Shinella zoogloeoides: one gene and its partner. The protein of the gene in region 1 interacts with the protein of each later gene in a pairwise test. Links are inferred from orthologs where the notes say so. Each region holds a gene or a part of one and is shown in the gene's direction. Other genes may lie near its edges.

Evidence for each region.
Region 2: the proteins of trkA (region 1) and ptsN interact in binary tests that used the Escherichia coli proteins (3 or more experiments, as listed by UniProt). The link is inferred for Shinella zoogloeoides from one-to-one orthologs.

What each region holds. Positions count from the first base shown.
Region 1 is NZ_CP132311.1:1,490,695-1,493,888, forward strand. The notes cover bases 195-3,067. They hold trkA (Trk system potassium transporter TrkA), read left to right. Parts: upstream 195-879; coding sequence 880-2,256; downstream 2,257-3,067. Other genes in these bases: ntrX (nitrogen assimilation response regulator NtrX), read left to right, coding at 195-849; Q9316_RS08440 (D-amino-acid transaminase), read left to right, coding at 2,265-3,067. Also shown: more of ntrX, read left to right, coding at 1-194; more of Q9316_RS08440, read left to right, coding at 3,068-3,128. UniProt on the Escherichia coli protein: Part of the constitutive potassium transport systems TrkG and TrkH. May regulate the transport activity of TrkG and TrkH systems. Binds to NAD(+) and NADH.
Region 2 is NZ_CP132311.1:6,336-9,491, reverse strand. The notes cover bases 279-3,113. They hold ptsN (PTS IIA-like nitrogen regulatory protein PtsN), read left to right. Parts: upstream 279-1,381; coding sequence 1,382-1,846; downstream 1,847-3,113. Other genes in these bases: grpE (nucleotide exchange factor GrpE), read right to left, coding at 2,780-3,113; Q9316_RS00925 (sulfite exporter TauE/SafE family protein), read right to left, coding at 1,922-2,674; hpf (ribosome hibernation-promoting factor, HPF/YfiA family), read left to right, coding at 732-1,307; rpoN (RNA polymerase factor sigma-54), read left to right, coding at 279-480. In the rest of the region: more of rpoN, read left to right, coding at 1-278; more of grpE, read right to left, coding at 3,114-3,156. UniProt on the Escherichia coli protein: Seems to have a role in regulating nitrogen assimilation.

The sequences.
Region 1 (3,194 bases):
GGTTCCGGCAAGGAGCTGGTGGCGCGCATGATCCACCGCAAGTCCAGCCGCGCCGGCGGTCCGTTCGTCGTGCTGAACGCGGCGGCGATCACGCCGGAGCGTATGGAGATCGCGCTCTTCGGCACGGAGGGCACGCCCGGCCAGCCGCGCAGGACCGGCGCGCTGGAGGAGGCGCATGGCGGCATCCTCTATCTCGACGAGATCGGCGAGATGCCGCGCGAGACGCAGAACAAGATCCTGCGCGTGCTCGTCGACCAGCAGTTCGAACGCGTCGGCGGCTCCAAGCGCGTGAAGGTGGACGTGCGCATCATCTCGTCCACCGCCTACAACCTCGAAAGCCTGATTGCCGAGGGCGGTTTTCGCGAGGACCTCTACCACCGCCTCGCCGTCGTGCCGGTGCGGGTGCCGCCGCTTGCCGAGCGGCGCGAGGATATCCCGTTCCTCGTCGACATGTTCATGCGGCAGGTCAGCGAGCAGGCGGGCATCCGCTCGCGCAAGATCGGCGACGACGCGCTCGCCGTGCTCCAGGCGCACGACTGGCCGGGCAACATCCGTCAGCTGCGCAACAATATCGAGCGCCTGATGATCCTCGCCCGCAGCGACGGCCCGGATACGCCGATCACCGCCGACATGTTGCCGACGGAAGTGGGCGACATGCTGCCGAAGATCTCCACGCAGGGCGACCAGCACATCATGACGCTGCCGCTTCGCGAGGCGCGCGAGATGTTCGAGCGCGACTATCTCATCGCGCAGATCAACCGTTTCGGCGGCAACATTTCCCGCACCGCCGAATTCGTCGGCATGGAGCGCTCCGCGCTCCATCGCAAACTGAAATCGCTTGGCGTATAAGGCCCTCAGGGATTTGAGGGATTCGACGTCATGAAAGTCATCATCTGCGGCGCCGGACGCGTCGGTTACGGTATCGCAGAACGGCTCTCGGAAGAGGGCAACGACGTTTCGGTCATCGACAACCAGCCTTCGCTGATTGCCGCCATCACCGAGACGCTCGACGTCAGCGGCGTCGTCGGCCATGGCGCGCACCCCGAAGTGCTGGCGAAGGCCGGCGCCGACCAGGCGGACATGCTCATCGCCGTGACGCTGTTCGACGAGATCAACATGGTCGCCTGCCAGGTCGCCCATTCGCTGTTCAACGTGCCGACCAAGATCGCCCGCATCCGCTCGCAGAACTATCTGGCGCCGGAATATTCCGACCTGTTCTCCCGCGAGAACCTGCCGATCGACGTCACCATTTCGCCTGAGGTGGAGGTGGGCAAGATGGTGCTCAGGCGCATCTCCTTTCCCGGCGCGACCGACGTCGTGCGCTTTGCCGACGACCGCATCGTCATGGTCGCCATCGAATGCATGGAGGATTGCCCGGTCGTAGAGACGCCGCTGAAGCAGTTAAGCGAGCTTTTCCCCGATCTCAGCGCCACCGTCACGGGCATCTTCTCCAACGGCAAGCTCTTCGTGCCGAACTCCTCGGACCAGCTTCACTCCGGCGATCTCGCCTATGTGGTCTGCGACAAGGGGCATGTGCGACGCACGCTGGCATTGTTCGGCCACGAGGAGCAGGAGGCGGCGCGCATCGTCATCGCCGGCGGCGGCAATATCGGGTATTTCGTCGCCAAGGCCATCGAGGACTACCAGCCCAAGACCCGGCTGAAGATCATCGAGAGCGACCGCGAACGGGCCGTGGCGGTCGCCGACAAGCTGCGCAACGCCGTCGTCCTGCATGGCTCCGCGCTGGACCAGAAGATGCTCTTGCAGGCCGATATCCAGGACGCGGACCTCATCGTCGCGCTCACCAACAACGACCAGATCAACATTCTCGGCAGCGTGATGGCCAAGCGCCTCGGCTGCAAGCAGAACCTCGTCCTGATCAACGATCCGGCCTACGAGGATTTCACCAAGTCGCTCGGCATCGATGCGCATATCAACCCGCGCGCCGTCACGATCTCCGGCATCCTGCAACATGTGCGCAAGGGGCGCATCCGCTCGGTCTATGCGGTGCAGAAGGGCTCGGCCGAAGTGATCGAGGCCGAGGCGCTGGAAACCTCTCCGCTCGTCGGCAAGCCGCTGCGCGAGATCGAGCTGCCGCCCGGCATCCGCATCGGCGCGATCTATCGCGACAAGGCGGTGATCCGGCCGGACGGCAACACGAAGATCAAGGCGAAGGACCGGGTCGTGCTCTTTGCCGCCGCGGCCGCCGTGCGCCATGTCGAACAGCTCTTCCGCGTCAGCATCCAGTACTTCTAGGGTCTTCCATGCCTCGCTTCGCCTATGTCAACGGTCGCTATGTCCGCCATGCCGAGGCTGCGGTCTCCATCGAGGACCGCGGTTTCGTCTTCGCGGACGCGGTCTACGAGGTCTGCCAGATCCAGCAGGGCCTGATCGTCGATCTGACACGCCATCTCGACCGCCTAGACCGCTCGCTCGGCGAAATCCGCATCCGCCCGCCGATGCCGCGCGCGGCGCTTGTGGGCATCATGCGCGAGGTGCTGCGCCGCAACCGCGTCGTCGATGGCATGGTCTATCTCCAGGTGACGCGGGGCAGGGCGAAGCGCGACCATGTGTTCCCGTCGCCGGAGGTAAGGGCATCCTTCGTCGTGACGGCGAAATCGATGAACCCTGCCGTGAACGCGGCGAAATATGCGGCGGGAATCAAGGCGATCACGGTCGCCGAGAACCGCTGGGGCCGGGTCGATATCAAGACCGTCGGCCTCCTGCCGAACGTGCTGGCCCGCCAGCAGGCGAAGGAGGCGGGCGCGCAGGAAGCGATCTTCGTCGACGCCGACGGCAACGTGACCGAGGGCGGCGCGACGAACCTGTGGATCGTCGACAAAGTGGGAACGCTTGTCACGCGCCCCGCCGACCACGGCATCCTCAAGGGCATCACCCGCACCACGCTGATGGATGTGGCGGAAAAACTGGGTATCGCGGTCGAGGAGCGGCGGTTCTCCGTGGCGGAGATGCTGGAAGCGCGGGAAGTTTTCGTCACCGGGGCGACGACGATCTGCCTGCCGGTGGTTTCCATCGACGGACACACGATCGCAAACGGCCATCCCGGCATGACCGCGCAGAAAATCCGGGAGGCCTTTTTCGCCGTTGCGGAGAAGACCGCGATTTGATACCAAAATCGACGGTCCCGGAATTTCTTGCCGGGCACGGGGACATTTTATTATCAGTCAACCGGT
Region 2 (3,156 bases), 1.5 Mb from region 1 along the record:
CTGACGCGCAGCCTCGACCAGCGCGCCCGCACCATCATGAAGGTGGCGAGCGAGATCGTGCGCCAGCAGGACGCCTTCCTGATGCATGGGGTCGATCACCTGCGCCCGCTGAACCTCAAGACAGTCGCCGAGGCGATCAAGATGCACGAATCGACGGTAAGCCGCGTTACCTCAAACAAGTACATGCTGACGCCGCGCGGCCTCTTCGAACTCAAATATTTCTTCACCGTGTCGATCGGCTCGGCGGAGGGCGGCGATTCCCACTCAGCCGAGAGCGTGCGACACCGCATCCGTACCATGATCGCGCAGGAGGCGCCCGATGCGGTGCTCTCCGACGACGATATCGTCGACGTGCTGCGCAAGGGCGGCGTCGATCTTGCCCGCCGGACGGTGGCCAAGTATCGCGAGGCGATGAACATCCCCTCGTCCGTGCAGCGGCGGCGCGAAAAACGGGCGCTCGCCAAGGCTGCCCTCTCCTGAAACCAAGCCGTGGAAATCAGCGTTTCACCCCTCAAGAAGTTAACGATGGCTGAACCCACCGATTGACTTCACCATCGGGACGGGCTAATGCGCGCCCCAATTCTGAAGAGAAGGCAGACCGGCATCCCAGACATATCCCCGCTTTTTTTGCCGCATGCGACGCAAAATCCATCGCATGCTTGAAACGCTTGGAACGTGGATGAGGTTGGCATAGACTGTTGCACGCAAATCACGAACGAGAGGAAACCTCCATGAGTGTGCGTGTATCCGGTAAACATATGGAAATCGGCGAAACTTTCCGTCAGCGCATTGAAGAGCAGATGGGAGAAGCCGTAACCAAATATTTTGACGGAGGATATTCGAGCCAGGTCACCGTGGAAAAGGCGGGATCGCGGTACAGCGCAGACTGCAAGATCCACCTGGATACGGGCATGGCCTTGCAGGCAAATGGCGAAGCAAACGATCCGCTGGCGGCCTTCCAATCGGCCTCCGAACGGATCGAGAAGCGCCTGCGCCGCTACAAGCGCAAACTCAAGGCACACCACAACGGCAATGGTCACGACGCCTTTGCAGAAGTGGCCTACACGGTGATGGATTCGGTCCCCGACGAAGACGATGAGCTTCCCGAGGACTACGCACCGACCATCGTTGCGGAAAGCACGAAGAAACTGCGGACCATGTCCGTCGCAAGCGCCGTCATGGCGCTCGACATGACGGACGACCCGGTTCTTCTCTTCCGCAGCGCCGGATCGGAGCAGCTCAATATCGTCTACCGACGCAACGACGGCAATATTGGCTGGATCGACGCAGCCAATATCAAAGGCTGAGTGACGGGATCGTGGTGCCGGAAAGCGGCACCACGTTTCTTCAAACCCTTCACGCAGCGCACGAGGACAAGAGCATGGCATTGGCAGGTTTGCTGCAGCAAAGTGCGATTATTCCGGCGATGAGGGCCAATTCCAAGAAGCAACTGCTTCAGGAGCTGGCAACGAAAGCGGCAAAGATCACCGGAATTCCGGAACGTGAGATCTTCGACGTCATCCTTCAGCGTGAGCGGCTCGGTTCGACCGGCGTGGGCAATGGCATCGCCATCCCGCACGGCAAGCTGAAGGAACTCACGCAGATCACCGGCCTCTTCGCGAGGCTCGAGACTCCCGTTGACTTCGAGGCGCTGGACGACCAGCCGGTCGACCTCGTCTTCCTGCTTCTGGCGCCGGAAGGCGCCGGGGCGGACCATCTGAAGGCGCTCTCCCGCATCGCCCGCGTGCTGCGCGATCCTGCCATGGTCGCCAAGCTGCGCGCGTCCGACAGCGAGAGCGCGGTCTACGCCTGCCTCAGCGAGGAACAGGCGTCCAACGCGGCCTGAGGCCGCGTAGGCACCACTATCGATCGCCTACCGAAACCGCCGCGGACCAACGTCCTGCGGCGGTTTTCGTTCGGCTCATGCAGATGCGAAGAGAGGCGGCAGCGTGGCGGCGAGCATCGCCGCGCCCGAGGCCGTCAGAAGCCCGAGCACGATGCGGCGGAAGGTCGCTTCGCTGATGCCGATATAGAGCCGGCTGCCAAGCAGGGTCGGCAAAAGCATGGCCGGGGCGACGACGGCGAACATCGGCACCATCTCGACCTTGACCATGCCGGTGGCGAAATAGGTCGCCATGGTGACGGCGAGCGTCGCCAGATTGAAATTCTGGATGACCGTGCGCTGGGTGTCCTTGTCAATCTGCCGCAGCGTGCACCAGAGCGTCGGCACCGGGCCGGAAAAGCCGCCGAGGCCGGCCATGACGCCGCCGACCAGGCCGGCCGCGCCGTCCGCCAGCCGACCGCCGAAGCGGACCGGCGGCAGCGCACGCGAAAACAGCATGATCGGACACCAGACGACCAGCACGAGGCCAAGCACGGTCTTGAAAAGCCGCGCATCGAGCATCGGCAGGATCGCCGTCCCGATCGGGATGCCGGCAAGGCCGCCGACGAGAAAGGGCAGGAGAACCGGCAGGCTGAAGCCGCGCCGGACGGACAGTGCGCCGACCACCTGCCCCGTCAGCGCCCCGAATACGACGAGCACGGCTGCCAGTTGCGGCTCGATCGTCCAAGCCCAGAAAGACATGGCAACGAGGCCGAAGGCGAAGCCGGACAGGCCCTGCACGAAGCCCGCGACGATCGCGCCGAGCGCGATGATCCACACGGTTTCCGACACGGCCTTCCTTTCGGGATGGAGAATGCCTGCCGGTCGTCATCGCCCGGCCAAGAAAAACGCCCGCACCATTGCTGCTGCGGGCGTCCTGATCGTCGAAAGGGCCTATCAGGCCTGTGCGGCGCTCGCCTCGCCGGCGGGGGCCTTCGGGCCGCCCTTGGATACGCCCACCATGGCCGGGCGCAGCACACGCTCGCCGATGACGAAGCCGGCCTGCACGACCTGGACCACCGTGTTGTTGGCGACCTCCGGGTTCGGCACTTCGAACATGGCCTGATGGAAGTTCGGATCGAATTTCTCGCCCATCGGATCGAGCTTGCGCACGCCGTGACGCTCCAGCGCGGCGAGCATGGAGCGCTCGGTCATCTCGACGCCTTCGGCGAGCGCCTTGAGGCCGGCATCCCCGCTTTCGAGCGCGTCGGCCGGGATGGCATCGAGCGCGCGGCGCAGATTGTCGGACACGGCCAGCATGTCGCGCGCAAAGC